3 regions of the Kitasatospora sp. NPDC001159 genome follow, and region 2 is predicted to be linked to each of the others. Evidence: riboswitches for the same ligand, from Rfam matches in the RefSeq annotation. Region 2 holds a riboswitch; each other region holds the start of a gene.

The links. Region 2 has a riboswitch for S-adenosylmethionine ahead of ACWC9T_RS19670 (IclR family transcriptional regulator). Riboswitches for the same ligand answer to the same signal wherever they lie in the genome.
Region 1: it holds a riboswitch for S-adenosylmethionine, as region 2 does, so the genes downstream of both, thrC (threonine synthase) here and ACWC9T_RS19670 (IclR family transcriptional regulator) in region 2, are expected to answer to the same signal.
Region 3: it holds a riboswitch for S-adenosylmethionine, as region 2 does, so the genes downstream of both, ACWC9T_RS22695 (aminotransferase class V-fold PLP-dependent enzyme) here and ACWC9T_RS19670 (IclR family transcriptional regulator) in region 2, are expected to answer to the same signal.

Annotation. Positions count from the first base shown of each region.
Region 1 is NZ_JBSFJV010000031.1:11,040-15,762, reverse strand. Features, by position in the region: gene ACWC9T_RS18030 (alpha,alpha-trehalose-phosphate synthase (UDP-forming)) at 1-1,116, opposite strand, end outside; gene ACWC9T_RS18025 (glucosyl-3-phosphoglycerate synthase) at 1,438-2,475, opposite strand; SAM riboswitch class I at 2,620-2,753, shown strand; gene thrC (threonine synthase) at 2,771-4,051, shown strand; gene ACWC9T_RS18015 (MoaD/ThiS family protein) at 4,079-4,357, shown strand.
Region 2 is NZ_JBSFJV010000035.1:14,553-19,275, reverse strand. Features, by position in the region: gene ACWC9T_RS19675 (glycoside hydrolase family 15 protein) at 1-1,581, shown strand, start outside; SAM riboswitch class I at 1,767-1,909, shown strand; gene ACWC9T_RS19670 (IclR family transcriptional regulator) at 2,108-2,821, shown strand; gene ACWC9T_RS19665 (PucR family transcriptional regulator) at 2,866-3,150, opposite strand; gene ACWC9T_RS19660 (ABC transporter permease) at 3,240-4,094, shown strand; gene ACWC9T_RS19655 (ABC transporter permease) at 4,108-4,723, shown strand, end outside.
Region 3 is NZ_JBSFJV010000044.1:55,111-59,833, forward strand. Features, by position in the region: gene ACWC9T_RS22690 (Lrp/AsnC ligand binding domain-containing protein) at 1-269, shown strand, start outside; gene ACWC9T_RS22695 (aminotransferase class V-fold PLP-dependent enzyme) at 273-1,724, opposite strand; SAM riboswitch class IV at 1,775-1,892, opposite strand; gene trpD (anthranilate phosphoribosyltransferase) at 2,039-3,115, opposite strand; gene ACWC9T_RS22705 (hypothetical protein) at 3,234-3,659, opposite strand; gene ctaE (aa3-type cytochrome oxidase subunit III) at 4,057-4,677, shown strand.

The DNA of each region.
Region 1 (4,723 bases), on a different contig from region 2:
CAGGGGCTGCCAGGTCGGGGTGGCGAACTCGGCGTTGACGGCCTCGGCCAGTTCCCGCACGGCGGCCGTGTAGTCGCGGTACTCGGCCAGGTCGGTGCGGGAGGGGTAGGCGAAGGCGATGTGCACCACCCGGTCGTGCCACTCGGGGTGGGTGCGGAGCAGGTGCCGGTACGCCTGGAGGCCGCGGACGATGTTCTTGCTGAGTTCGGTGCGGTCGACCCGGACGATGGTGCGGCGGTCGCCGACGGCGGCGCGGAGGGCGGCGAGGCGTTCGTCCACGTCGGGGCGGTGGGCGCGTTCGCGGAGGAAGTCGGCGTCGGCGCCCAGGGCGTGCACGCCCAGCCGGGTGGTGCGGCCGCTGTGGGTGACGGTGAGCGCGTCGTGGTCGACGGTTGCGCCGAGGAGGTCCTCGCAGCAGGTGGCGAAGGCGCGGGCCCAGCGTTCGGTGAGGAAGCCTGCCCGGTCGGCGCCGAGGATGCCGGTGAGGACGTCGCGCGCGACGTCGTCGGGGAGCAGCCGGTAGTACTCGGGCGGGGCCCAGGGGGTGTGGGAGAAGTGGCCGATCCGCAGGTCGGGGCGGGCCTGGCGGAGCAGGGCCGGGACCAGGGAGAGGTGGTAGTCCTGGACGAGGACCGCGGCGTTCGGGGCGGCTTCGGCGGCGAGGGCCTCGGCGAAGGCGGTGTTGTAGGCCTGGTAGGCGGCCCATTCGGTGCGGAACTCCGCGTCGAAGGAGGGCGCGATGGGGGTCGCGTAGAGCAGGTGGTGGACGAACCAGAGGGTGGAGTTGGCGACGCCGTTGTAGGCGTGGGCGAAGGTCTGCGGGTCTATGTCCAGCATCCGTACGGCTTGGCCGCCGACGTCGTGGCCGGCCAGGTCGAGGCGGCCGTCGGGGGCTTCTCTCGCGGCCCGGCGGTCGGCGTCGCCGAGGGCGGCGCAGACCCAGACGGCGTTCGGGTCGTCGATCGCGGAGAGGCCGGAGACCAGGCCTCCGCCGCCGCGGCGCAGGGTCAGTGTGCCGTCGTCGGCGGTGCTGAACGACACCGGTCCCCGGTTGGAGGCCACCAGGACGGGGGCGGTGCCGGCCTGGCCTGAACGTTTGGTCGATGAATCGGCCATGAGTCCTCTTCTGGGTCTGCCCGTTCACCCGTCGGGGTGGATTCCGAGCGTACGGCGGAGCGGAGTGCGGCGCAGCCGTACAGTCGGAGACCTGCCATGCGCAGCGGTCAGGGCCTGGCCGTCATGAGGTCTGACGGACCCAAGTGAGAAGCCCCCGCGTTCGCGCGGGGGAGGGGTCACGAGGCTCCGCAGGGGTCGAGTGGGAAGCCTCCTCGTCGAGAGGGGGAGGAGTCACGGTTGGGATGTTGCCGGTCGGCAGGCATCGCAAACCAATCGCCGGGACAACTGGCGAAATCGCAGCAGCCGCGCTGTTCGGGTCTGTCACCCGTCGGTGCGGCGCTTTGCGTACTCGGCGATCGTGTGCATCGGGGGGCGCTCGAGGGCGGTCACGGGGTGGGTGTGGGCGGCGAAGGCGCGGGTCTGCGGGTCGCGGGTGAACTGGGTGAGGTGGGGGTGGACCAGGTCGGCGGAGGCCTTGAGGCGGTGGGTGCGGTCGAGGCGTTCCAGGGCGGTGCGGTAGATGGTGGCGGCCATCCGGCCGAGGGCCTGGCCGTCCTGGTGGCGGTGGTGCCGGACGCCGACGTCGACCTGGGCCAGGCCGTCCAGGCCGACCAGCTCCAAGGCGTCGACCAGGAGGCCGAGTTCGACGCCGTAGCCGGTGGGGAAGGGCAGTCGTTCGAGCAGTGAGCGGCGGGCCGCGTACTCGCCGCCGAGGGGCTGGACGAAGCCGGCGAGTCCCGGCCAGTGCAGGTTGAGCAGGGGGCGGGCGACGAGTTCGGTGACCCGGCCGCCGCCGGTGGGGACGATCGCGCCGGTCTCCCCACCGGCGGAGCCGCTGATCGACACTTCCAGGGGGCGGTCGTACATGGCCTTGACCAGGTGGATGTCCCCGTCGGTCAGCAGCGGACCGATGATGCCGGAGACGAAGGCGGGGTCGAACTCGCGCAGGTCGGCGTCGATGAAGCAGACGATGTCGCCGTGGGTGACCAGCAGCGAGCGCCAGAGCACCTCACCCTTGCCGGGGACGGCGGGCAGCCGGGGCAGGACGGCGTCGCGGTGCTCCACCCGGGCGCCGGCCTCGGCGGCGATGGCGGCGGTGGCGTCGGTGGAGCCGGAGTCGAGTACGACCAGTTCGTCGACCAGAGGGATGCGGTCCATCAGTTCACGGCGGATGGTGCGGACGATGTCGCCGACGGTGGCCTCCTCGTCGAGTGCGGGGAGGACGACGCTGACGGTCTGCCGGGTGTGCCGTTTGGCCTCCAGCAGGGTGTGAACCGGCCGGTCGGCCGCGCTCCACGAGCGGCGGCGCAGCCAGGACGCCGCCTGTGGGAGGAGTGCGGGGGTCGGTTCGGCGGGCACGGTGGGTCTCCTCGGCGAGGTCGGGTGGAACGGGCCATCTCGCGTGGCGGACGGCCCCTTTCAGGGCTGACGCCTTCGGATACAGTCTTCGTACAGCGGTCGGCCCTTCGCACGCCGGGGTCGCCGCTGAACCACAACTTCACAAGCTCATCCAGAGGGACTGAGGGAACGGCCCGTTGACGTCCCGGCAACCTTCTCGCTCGGCTGTCGTACAGGCCCCGGCGGGACAGGTGCCAATTCCGGCCTGTGGCGCGACCGCGTCACGGGGAAGATGAGGAGAGAGGCCTCCGCCATCATGGCTATCGACACTGTCGCACCCGTTTCGGTTGACCTCGGCCCCGCCGCCGCGCTGTCCTGTCGGGAGTGCGGCACCCGCTTCCCGCTCGGTCCCAGCTTCGCCTGCCTGGAGTGCTTCGGGCCGCTGGAGATCGCGTACGAGTTCGGGAGCGAGCGCGCGGAGGAGCTGCGCAGGCGGATCGAGGCCGGTCCGGCGTCCATCTGGCGCTACGCGCCGCTGCTGCCGGTGCCGGCCGATGTGGCGTCCAAGCCGAACCTGAACCCGGGGTGGACCCCACTGGTGAAGGCGGACAACCTGGGCCGGGAGCTCGGGTTCACCGCTCCGCTGCACGTGAAGGACGACTCCGGCAACCCGACGCACTCGTTCAAGGACCGGGTGGTGGCCTGTGCGATCGAGGCGGCGCGGGCGTTCGGGTACACCACGCTGTCCTGCTCCTCGACCGGCAACCTGGCCGGCGCGGTGGGGGCGGCGGCGGCCCGGGCCGGGTTCCGGTCCTGCGTCTTCATCCCGCACGACCTGGAGCAGGGCAAGGTCGTGATGGCCGGGGTGTACGGCGGCGAGCTGGTCGGCATCGAGGGCAACTACGACGACGTGAACCGCTTCTGCTCGGAGCTGATCGGGGACTCGGCCGGCGAGGGCTGGGGCTTCGTGAACGTCAACCTGCGTCCGTACTACGGCGAGGGCTCCAAGACGCTGGCGTACGAGATCTGCGAGCAGCTCGGCTGGCGGCTGCCGGAGCAGATCGTCATCCCGATCGCCTCGGGTTCGCAGCTGACGAAGATCGACAAGGGGCTGCAGGAGCTGATCGCGCTCGGCCTGGTGGAGGACCGACCGTACCGGATCTTCGGGGCCCAGGCCGAGGGCTGCTCGCCGGTGTCGGCCGCGTTCAAGGCGGGCCGGGACGTGGTCAAGCCGGTCAAGCCGGACACCATCGCCAAGTCGCTGGCGATCGGCAACCCGGCGGACGGCCCGTACGTGCTGGACATCGCCCGTCGGACCGGCGGGGCGGTCGAGGACGTCACCGACGCGGAGGTCGTGGCGGCGATCCGGCTGCTGGCCCGGACCGAGGGGATCTTCGCCGAGACCGCGGGCGGGGTGACCGTCGGCGTGCTGAAGAAGCTGGTCGAGACCGGTCAGCTGGACCCGGCCAAGGAGACCGTCGCGATCAATACCGGCGACGGGCTGAAGACGCTGGACGCCGTCTCCGACGCCGGGATGACCGCCGTCATCCGCCCGACGCTGGAGTCGTTCCGCTCCGCCGGCCTCGCGTCCGCCTGAACCACCCCTACCCCCGCTAGGAGAGCCATGAGCGCCAACGTCCGCATCCCCACCATCCTGCGCACCTACACCGGCGGCGCCGCCGAGGTGTCCGCCGAGGGGGCCACCCTGGCCGAGGTCATCGCCGACCTGGAGAAGAACCACGCGGGTATCTCCGCCCGCATTCTGGACGACACCGGCAAGCTGCGCCGTTTCGTCAACGTGTACGTGAACGACGACGACGTGCGTTTCGCCGAGGGCCTGGCGACCGAGATCAAGGGCGGCGCCAGCGTCTCGATCATCCCGGCGGTGGCCGGCGGCTGCTGAGCCGTCGCGAACCCGCCTCCCGGCCGCCCGCACGTACGGAATTCGACTCTCCGTATGCGCGGGCGGCCGCTGGCATTTCGGCGGGAATATTTCCCGGTCGAGTCGGAGTAGAGTGTGGCTCTGCTGGGAACGGGGCTTCCCTCTCGGCTCGCGCGGTGCTTCGCCGGAGGTCGTCCGGGCGCGGAGGCCGGGCCGAATCCAGGGCCGTGAAACATGTCAGGCGGATGTCAGAATTCCTGCAGGGATTTGGGTAATTCGTCCGCTATGTCCGGCGCGGAATGCCGAGTTTCTCCCGGTTTGCTCGACCTTGTCTCTTGACGGGTCTATGGAATTCCCGGCGGCTGGCCCTGTTGCAGAGGGCGGCGA
Region 2 (4,723 bases):
ACCCGTTTTCTCACCGAGGACGGCGTCGGTGAGATCCAGGACTTTATGCCGATCGTCGGCGGTCATGTGGCGGGTGAGACCGGGCGGCATCGGCTGATTCGGCGGGTGGTGTGCGTGCGGGGTTCGCTGCCGTTCCGGGCGCGGGTCGCGCCGCGGTTCGGTTACGGGGCGCAGCCGCACGTGGTGCGGCGGCAGGGGGACGGCCTGGCGATCTTCGAGTCCGGCGCGCTGTCACTCGCGCTCACCTCCACGGTGGCGTTCGAGTGCGACGAGCTGGACGTGACCGCCGAGTTCAAGCTCAGCCAGGGCGAGACGGCGGTGTTCGCGCTCGACCGGGTCGACGGCGGCGTGTCGCCGAGGGGCTGCGCCCACCACGAGGCGGAGGTGGAGTTCAAGGCCACGGTGGCGTTCTGGCGGGGGTGGCTGGCGCAGAGCCGGTACCGAGGGCGGTGGCGGGAGATGGTTCACCGCTCGGCGCTGACGCTCAAACTGCTCACCTATGCCCCGACCGGCGCGATGGTGGCCGCGCCGACCACCAGCCTGCCAGAACGGATCGGTGGCGAACGCAACTGGGACTACCGCTACTTGTGGGTACGGGACGCCGCGTTCTGCGTGTACGCGTTGCTGCGGCTGGGCTTCACCGGCGAGGCCGAGGCGTTCATGGGCTTCCTGACCGCCCGGATCGACCGGGACGGGACCCGGCCCTCCGGCCCGTTGCAGATCATGTACGGCATCGACGGCCGCTCCGACCTGCCCGAGCGCGAGCTCCGGCACCTGGAGGGCTACCGGGGGTCCGCTCCGGTGCGGGTCGGCAACGCGGCCGTCGACCAGCTCCAGCTCGACATCTACGGCGCCCTGCTGGACTCCGTCTACCTGTACGACAAGTGGGGTCAGCCGATCTCCAGCGAGCAGTGGGACGCCGTGTGCGCCGTGGTCGACTGGGTCTGTGCCAACTGGGACCAGCCCGACGAGGGCGTGTGGGAGACCCGCGGCGGGCGCAAGAGGTTCCTCTACTCCCGCCTGATGTGCTGGGTGGCGATCGAACGGGCCGTCCGGATCGCCCGGCGCCGCGGCCTGCCGGCCGACCTGGTGCGCTGGGGTGCCGCGCGTGATGCCGTCTACCGGCGGATCATGGACCGGGGCTGGTCCGCGGAGCGCAGGGCGTTCGTCCAGCACGAGGACGATCAGGTGCTGGACGCCGCGGTGTTGATGATGCCGCTGGCCAAGTTCATCGCACCCACCGACCCCAAGTGGCTTTCCACGCTGGACGCGCTCAGCGCCGACCTGGTCTCCGACTCGCTGGTCTACCGGTACGACCCGCAGGCCAGCCCGGACGGCCTGATCGGCGAGGAGGGCACCTTCTCGATCTGCTCCTTCTGGTACGTCGAGGCCCTCACCCGGGCCGGCCGCCTGGACGAGGCCCGGCTCGCCTTCGAGAAGATGCTCACCTACGCCAACCACCTCGGCCTGTACGCCGAGGAGATCAGCCACACCGGCGAGCAACAGGGCAACTTCCCGCAGGCGTTCACCCACCTCGCGCTGATCAGTGCCGCCTACAACCTCGACCGCACCCTGGGCTGACGACTGACAGAGTCTGGCCGGCGCACGGCGGCGCGGAGCGCACGGTCGGCCAGGAGGCGGCCTTCAGCGCTCGCCCTTGGGGGCGGCAAACCGGCGGCCAATCCCCTGACCGGATGATGCGGAGCGTTCGCACGGGAGGGGGGAGGTTTGGCGGGTCGGCCGGGGAGTCTTGTATGGTTCCTCGCGAATCATCCAGAGGGGTGGAGGGACCGGCCCTACGAAGCCCCGGCAACTCCCCGGTCGACTCGGTGTGCGAAGTACGCGCCGCGCCGTCCGGGATCAGTGCCAACTCCGGCCTGTCGCCAACGTGGCGCGGGAAAGATGAGGAGACACGGTGCTCTCTGTGCTGTCCTTCGCCCGGGCGCTTCCCGCCCCGGCCCTTTCGCGTACCCGTCTCGTGCCCGGCGCAGGCAATCGGCCGACTTCTCAGGCCCGTTCTCGCTGACCACCCCCCGCTCCCCGCGGGGAGCCTCCGTGAGCGGAACCCACCTGCTGCTCACGGGGTTTGAGACTGGAGTACCCATCCATGGAGAACACGAGCGGCGTCGGCGTGCTCGACAAGGTCACCTCGATCCTCGGCACCCTGGAGGCAGGTCCCGCCACGCTGGCCGGGCTCGTCGCCGCCACCGGCCTGGCGCGGCCCACCGCCCACCGGCTCGCCGTCGCACTGGAACACCACCGTCTGGTCGGCAGGGACCTGCAGGGCCGGTTCGTCCTGGGCCCCCGGCTCGGGGAGCTCTCGGCGGCGGCCGGTGAGGACCGGCTGCTGGCGGCCGCCGGCTCGGTCCTCATCCACCTGCGCGACGTCACCGGCGAGAGCGCACAGCTCTACCGCCGCCAGGGCGAGGTCCGCATCTGCGTGGCCGCCGCCGAGCGGCTCTCCGGCCTTCGCGACACCGTCCCCGTCGGCGTCACCCTCCCCATGAAGGCCGGCTCCGCCGCCCAGATCCTGCTCGCCTGGGAGGAACCTGAGCGGCTCCACCGCGGCCTCCTGGGCGCCCGCTTCACCGCCACCGCCCTCAGCGGCGTACGGCGCCGCGGCTGGGCCCAGTCCGTCGGCGAGCGCGAGCCCGGCGTGGTCTCCGTCTCCGCGCCCGTCCGCGGCCCGTCCAACCGGGTCGTGGCCGCCGTCTCCGTCTCCGGCCCGATCGAACGCCTCACCCGCCACCCCGGCGCGCACTTCTCCCAGGCCGTCGTCGAGGCGGCCAACCGCCTCACCGAAGCCCTGCGCCACCCCTGACCGACCCGTCGCCCTGGCGGCCCCCGGCTGATCGTCGGAAACGATCAATCATGCTGGGGAATCGCCGATGTCCGGTCGGGGAAGGCGGCGAGGAGGGCGAGCCAGAGCTGGAAGCGGTCCTGCATGGACTGCAGTGATCGGCCGGTGAGGCGCTCGATCTGGTCCAGCCGGTAGCGGACGGTGTTGCGGTGGACGTACAGCCGGTCGGCGACCGCCTGGACCGAGCAGTCCGCGGCCAGGTAGGCGTGCAGGGTCGTGACGAGATCGGCGTTGTTGGTCCCGTCGAACCGGGTGAGCGGGCGCAGCACCTCGGCGGCGAGTTGCTTCAACGGCAGGTCGGGGCTGGAGAGCAGCAGGCGGGGCAGGAGGCGAGCGGGCGAATCACGACGTCGCTGCCCCGCCGCTGCGGCGGGGTGGCATGCGGCAGGCGGCCTCCGTCCTGCACCGGCACGCCAGGCTGCGGCTGGCGCTGCTACTGGCGGCGCCGATGGCCTGGCTGGTGCTCGCCTACCTGGGCTCGCTCGCCGTCCTGTTCCTCTCGGCCTTCTGGACGGTCGACGACTTCACCTACGACATCGTCCGAATCCGGAACACCGCCAACTTCCACACCGTCCTCACCGAGCCGGTCTACCGGACGATCGCCCTGCGCACCCTCGGCATCGCCGCCGCGGTCACGGTGGTCGACGCCGTGGTGGCGTTCCCGATGGCCTTCTACATGGCCCGGATCGCCCGGCCGCGCACCCGCAAGCTCCTGGTGGTCGCCGTACTGACCCCGCTCTGGGCCAGCTACCTGGTCAAGGCGTACGCCTGGCGCGTCATCTTCAGCCGGGGCGGCGTGCTCGACTGGCTCGGCAAACCGTTCGGCTTGTCGAGCCCCGGGTACGGCACGGCGGCGGTCATCGCCGTCCTGGCCTACCTGTGGCTGCCGTACATGATCCTGCCGGTCTACGCGGGACTCGAGAACCTGCCGACCAACCTCCTTGACGCCTCGGCCGATCTGGGCGCCTCGGCCGGGCGGACCTTCCGCTCAGTGGTCCTTCCGCAGGTCTTGCCCTCGGTGTTCGCCGGGTCGGTCTGCACCTTCTCGCTGAGCCTCGGCGACTACATCGCCGTACGGATCGTCGGTGGGAAGACGCAGGTGCTGGGCACCGCGATCGCCGACAACGTGACGCTCAACCTGCCACTGGCTGCCGTGCTGTCCTGCGTACCCGTGGTGGTGATCGTCGGCTACCTGCTCGCCGTGCGCCGGACCGGCGCCCTGGACTCTCTGTAGGAGTCGAACACCAGTGATCCTCTCCCGCCGTGCCCGGATCGCGCTGCGCGCGGCCGTGGCCGCCGGCCTCGCCGTCGTCTACCTGCCGCTGCTGCTGGTCCTGCTCAACTCGGTCAACCGGGACCGCTCCTTCGCCTGGCCGCCGACCGGACTCACCGCCGAGTGGTGGGTGCGGGCCTGGCAGTCCGAGGGCGCCCGCAGCGCGCTCGTCACCTCACTGCAGGCGGGAGCGGGGGCCACCCTGGTGGCCCTGGTCCTGGGAACGATGACCGCATTCGCGGTCCAGCGCTGCCGGTTCTTCGGTCGGCAGACGGTGTCGTTCCTGGTGATCCTGCCGATCGCACTGCCCGGCATCGTCACCGGCATCGCGCTCAACGCCGCGTTCCGCACCGTGCTCGGCCCGGCGGGCATCGGGTTCGGCATGCTCACCGTCATCATCGGGCACGCCACCTTCTGCATCGTCGTGGTCTTCAACAACGTCATCGCCAGGCTGCGCCGGATGTCGCCCTCCGCCGAGGAGGCCTCGGCCGACCTCGGCGCGCACACCTTCCAGACCTTCCGGTACGTCACCTTCCCGGCGGTGCGGTCGGCGCTGCTGGCGGGCGGGTTGCTGGCGTTCGCACTCTCCT
Region 3 (4,723 bases), on a different contig from region 2:
TCGTCCTGATCAAGACCAGTGTCGACCGCATCCCGGAGATCGCCGAGGCCATCGCTGCCATCGAGGGCGTCAGCGAGGTGTACTCGGTGACCGGCGGCTACGACCTGGTGGCGATGGTCCGGGTTCGCCGCCACGACGACCTGGCCGAGGTCATCCCGGGCCGGCTCAACAAGGTCCCGGGCGTGGCCCACACCGAGACCCAGATCGCCTTCCGCACCTACTCGCAGCACGACTTGGAAGCGGCTTTCGCCCTCGGCCTGGACGAGTAGGACTCAGCCCTCGCGACGGCCCCTGTCGATCTGCACAGTGGCGACGCAACGGCCGCCCTCGTTGCGGTAGTTCCAGGCCGCGCCGTCCGTGACCAGCTCGCGGACGGCGGTCAGGAAGCGCTCGATGTGCTCGTCCGGCGTCCCGGCGCCGAAGCTCACCCGGATCGCGTTCAGGCTGCGCTCGCCCGGCAGCGAGGGCTCGGGCGCCCCGCACACGGGGACTGGACCGGGTGTCACCCCAGACTCCTCCCCGAGCAGGGTGCGTACCAGCGGGTGGGCGCAGAACAGTCCGTCGCGAACCCCGATGCCGTACTCGGCGGACAGCGCGGCCGAGAAGTGCGAGCTGTTCCAGCCCTGGACGACGAAGGACAGCACGCCCACCCGGGCGGCGCTTTGAACGTCACCAGTCGCGCCGAACAGGCTGAGCACCCTGACCTGCGGGATCTCCGCCAGCCCCGCCGTCAGCCGCTCGACCAGCTGCCGCTCCCGGGCCTCCAGCGCGTCGAAGCCGGCCTCGGTCAGCGCCCGGCAGGCCGAGGCGATCGCGTAGGCGCCGATGACGTTCGGCGAGCCGGCCTCGTGCCGGGCCGGGCCGGTGTGCCACTGGACGGCCACCGAGCCGTCCACCTCCCGCGCCACCGTCCGGGTCGCCCCGCCGCCGGCCAGGTACGGGTCGGCCGCGTCCAGCCAGTCCGTCCGCCCGGCCAGCACCCCGGCCCCGAACGGTGCGTACAGCTTGTGACCGGAGAAGGCGATCCAGTCGACGTCCAGCTCGCGCACCGAGACCCGGTGGTGCGGGGCCAGCTGGGCGGCGTCCAGCACCACCCGGGCGCCGTGCCGGTGCGCGGTCGCGGTCAGTTCGGCGACCGGCCACAGCTCGCCGGTCACGTTGGAGGCCCCGGTGACGCACAGCAGCTTCGGCCCCTCGGGCGCCCCGGCGAGTGCGGCGTCCAGCGCGGCCACCGCCTCAGCCCGCGAGCGCGGCGCCCGCAGGTAGTCGACCTCCAGCCCGGCGTGCGCCCAGGGCAGCAGCGAGGCGTGGTGCTCGGTCTCGAAGGCGAACACCCGGGTGCCGGCCGGAACGGCGGAGGCCAGCAGGTTGAGCGAGTCGGTGGTGGCGCGGGTGAAGACCACCTGGTCGCCCCCGCGCAGGTCGAGGAACTCGGCGACGGTGCGGCGGCTCTGCTCGAACAGGTCGGTGGACAGCTGGGAGAGGTACCCGGCGCCGCGGTGCACGCTGCCGTAGTAGGGCGCGTAGGCGGCGACGTCGTCCCACACCCGCTGGAGCGCCGGCGAGCTGGCCGCGTAGTCGAGCGCCGCGTAGCCGACCTTCTCTCCGCTGGCCAGCGGGACCTGGACGTCGCGGCCGAGGACGGCGAGCGGGGCACATGGGAGGGGCCGCGCGGAGCGCGCCGAAAGAAGGGTGGTGGCGGACGACGGGTGGGAAGCAGACATGAGGATGCACTCCTTCGGGGGTAGGGACCCCGGGAGTGCCAGTCGTCGGGCGTCCGCGCTTGTCGCACGGACGGCTTGCCGGGCGACCCGGTCCTCACCCAGGGCACCCCGCCACGGACGGAGGGTTGCCGGACAGCAAGCTGGGGCTTGACGCTGTCACTCATGACCTGGCCGAGACTCTAGGTCGGGTCCGCCGAGTGGTCAAACAGGAATCCACCATCCGGACAGTGTCCTCGACCGCTCGCCTCCGGGGCGCTCGGGGCCTGTGCCAAGGGCCCGCACCGGCGAACCGGCACGGGCCCTCAACTGCCGCCTCAGCTACGGCTGGTGGCGTCCGCCCAGCGCCGGAGCAGATCCTGCGCCGCGCCCGAGTCGACCGCCTCCGCCGCCCGCGCCATGCCCGCCGCGAGCTGCTCGGTCAGCGGCGCGTCGCCCAGGTCGAGCGCCACCAGCGCCGCCGCGGTGTTCAGCAGCACGGCATCCCGCACCGGCCCGCGCTCCCCGGCCAGCAGCCGGCGCGCGACCTCGGCGTTGTACGCGGCGTCCGCCCCGCGCAGCGCCTCGATGCCGACCAGCTCGATGCCGACGTCCCGCGGGTCGAAGGTGGTCTCGGTGACCACCCCGTCGCGCACCAGCCACACCCGTGAGGTGGTGGTGATGGTCAGCTCGTCCAGCCCGTCATCACCACGGAACACCAGCGCGGTCGCCCCGCGCCGGGCGAGCACCCCGGCGATCAGGCCGGCGAGCCGGGTGTCGAAGCAGCCGATCGCGTGCGAGGTGACCTTGGCCGGGTTGGTCAGCGGGCCGAGGATGTTGAAGGCGGTGGGCACCCCGAGGTCGCGCCGCGCGGTGGCGGCGTGCCGCATCGACGGGTGGAACTTCGCCGCGAAGCAGAAGGTGAGCCCGACCTCCTCGGCCACTTCGGCCACCCGCCGGGCCGACAGGTTGAGCGCCACCCCGAGCTTCTCCAGCACGTCCGAGGAGCCGCTGGTGGAGGAGGCCGACCGGTTGCCGTGCTTGACCACCTTGGCCCCGGCGGCCGCCGCGACGATCGCCGACATGGTGGAGATGTTGACGGTCTTCGCCCGGTCGCCGCCGGTGCCGACGATGTCCACCGCCGGGCCGGGGATGTCCAGCGGCTCGGCATGGTCGTACATCGCGTCGACCAGCCCGGAGATCTCCTCGACCGACTCGCCCTTGGCCCGCAGCGCCACCATGAACCCGGCCACCTGGGCGGGGGACGCCTCGCCGCTCATGATCCGGTCCATCGCCCACGCGGTGGACGAGCGGTCGAGGTCCTCCCCCTTCAACAGCGCCGCCAGGAGGTCCGGCCAGGTGCGGACCACCTGCACGGGGTCGGTACCACCGTTCGCAGGGTTCACGTTCACCATGGCTGACTCCAGCTGTTGTCGGTTCCCCCACACCGGGGACGTCCGTACGGATGGAGCCAGCCTATCCAGCGGTAGCGTTCCTACGGCGGTGCCTTCTCTAGTGCTGAGACAACACCGCTCAACGCGTGGCCGGGGTCCGCTTGGCCAGTCGGGCCCGCAGCAGGGTGGCCACCGCCCCGGCCAACGCGACCGGCTCCACCGGGCGGGAGATCGCGGCATCGGCCCGGCTCCAGGCGGCGAGCCAGGAGTCCTGCGGCCGGCCGATCAGCACCAGCACCGGCGGGCAGCCGTAGATCTCGTCCTTGAGCTGGCGCCCGAGGCCGAGCCCGCCGGCCGGCACCGCCTCGCCGTCCAGGACGCAGAGGTCGACGCCGCCCTTCTCCAGCGCTTTGAGCACCGCGGGGGTGGTCGCGCACTCCAGGTAGGACAGCTCCGGAAGATCCTCGGCGGGCCGACGGCCGAGCGCCGTCAGCACCTGCTCGCGGGTGTTGCGGTCGTCGCTGTAGACGAGGACGGTGAGCATCTCGTCGGTCGTGTACGCCATGGGCCCTGCTCCCTCAAGTGTGATCCGGACCACGTTCACCTGATCCGGATGCTACTCCCGTTTCGCCCGGTCCCGAGCCCCCATCGCGCACGTTCCCCCTCAAGCCGCCGCGCCCACGACTCGCCCGCCCGGAGGACGGCCCGTCACCCGGACCCGCCTAGACCACCCGGACGGCCGATGGGGCACCCCGTCCCCTACAACCGGACGCTGCGCCGACCGTGCAGCGACGCGCCGGGCAACGGGGTCGCAGACCCCTCCGAGGAACCGTCAGAAAAGGGACACGCCGCTGCTCAGTCCCCGTCCGGACACCCCGTCGGCCGCCAAGCGGGCATACCGCACGCACCGGACACTCCGAGGGACACCCCCCGGCGTGAAGACGGAATAAGGGACCGACATAATGTCCGTCGTGGCGACAGCAACAGCAGTAGAAACCGGGCACGCGCACGGATCGGTCAACCGACCGAACATGGTCAGCGTCGGAACGATCGTCTGGCTCAGTTCCGAGTTGATGTTCTTCGCGGCCCTCTTCGCGATGTACTTCACGCTCCGCTCCGTCAAGGGAGCCGAGTTCTGGACCGAGAAGGCGCACGCCCTGAACGTGGGCTTCTCCTCGGTCAACACGACCATCCTGGTGCTCTCCTCGCTGACCTGCCAGCTCGGCGTGTTCGCCGCCGAGCGCGGGGACGTGAAGAAGCTCCGCATGTGGTTCATCATCACGTTCATGATGGGCGCGATCTTCATCGGCGGCCAGGTGTACGAGTACACCGAGCTGGTCAAGAAGGACGGCCTCTCGCTGTCCTCCGACCCGTACGGCACGGTGTTCTACCTGACCACCGGCTTCCACGGGCTGCACGTGACGGGTGGTCTGATCGCCTTCCTGCTGGTCCTGGGACGGACGTACGCAGCCAAGCGCTTCACGCACGAGCAGGCCACCGCCGCGATCGTCGTGTCGTACTACTGGCACTTCGTCGACGTCGTGTGGATCGGCCTGTTCGCGACCATCTACCTGATCAAGTAACCAGCTGATCAGGTCGCTGGCCACCGGCTGCGGCCCCCGCCCTCAC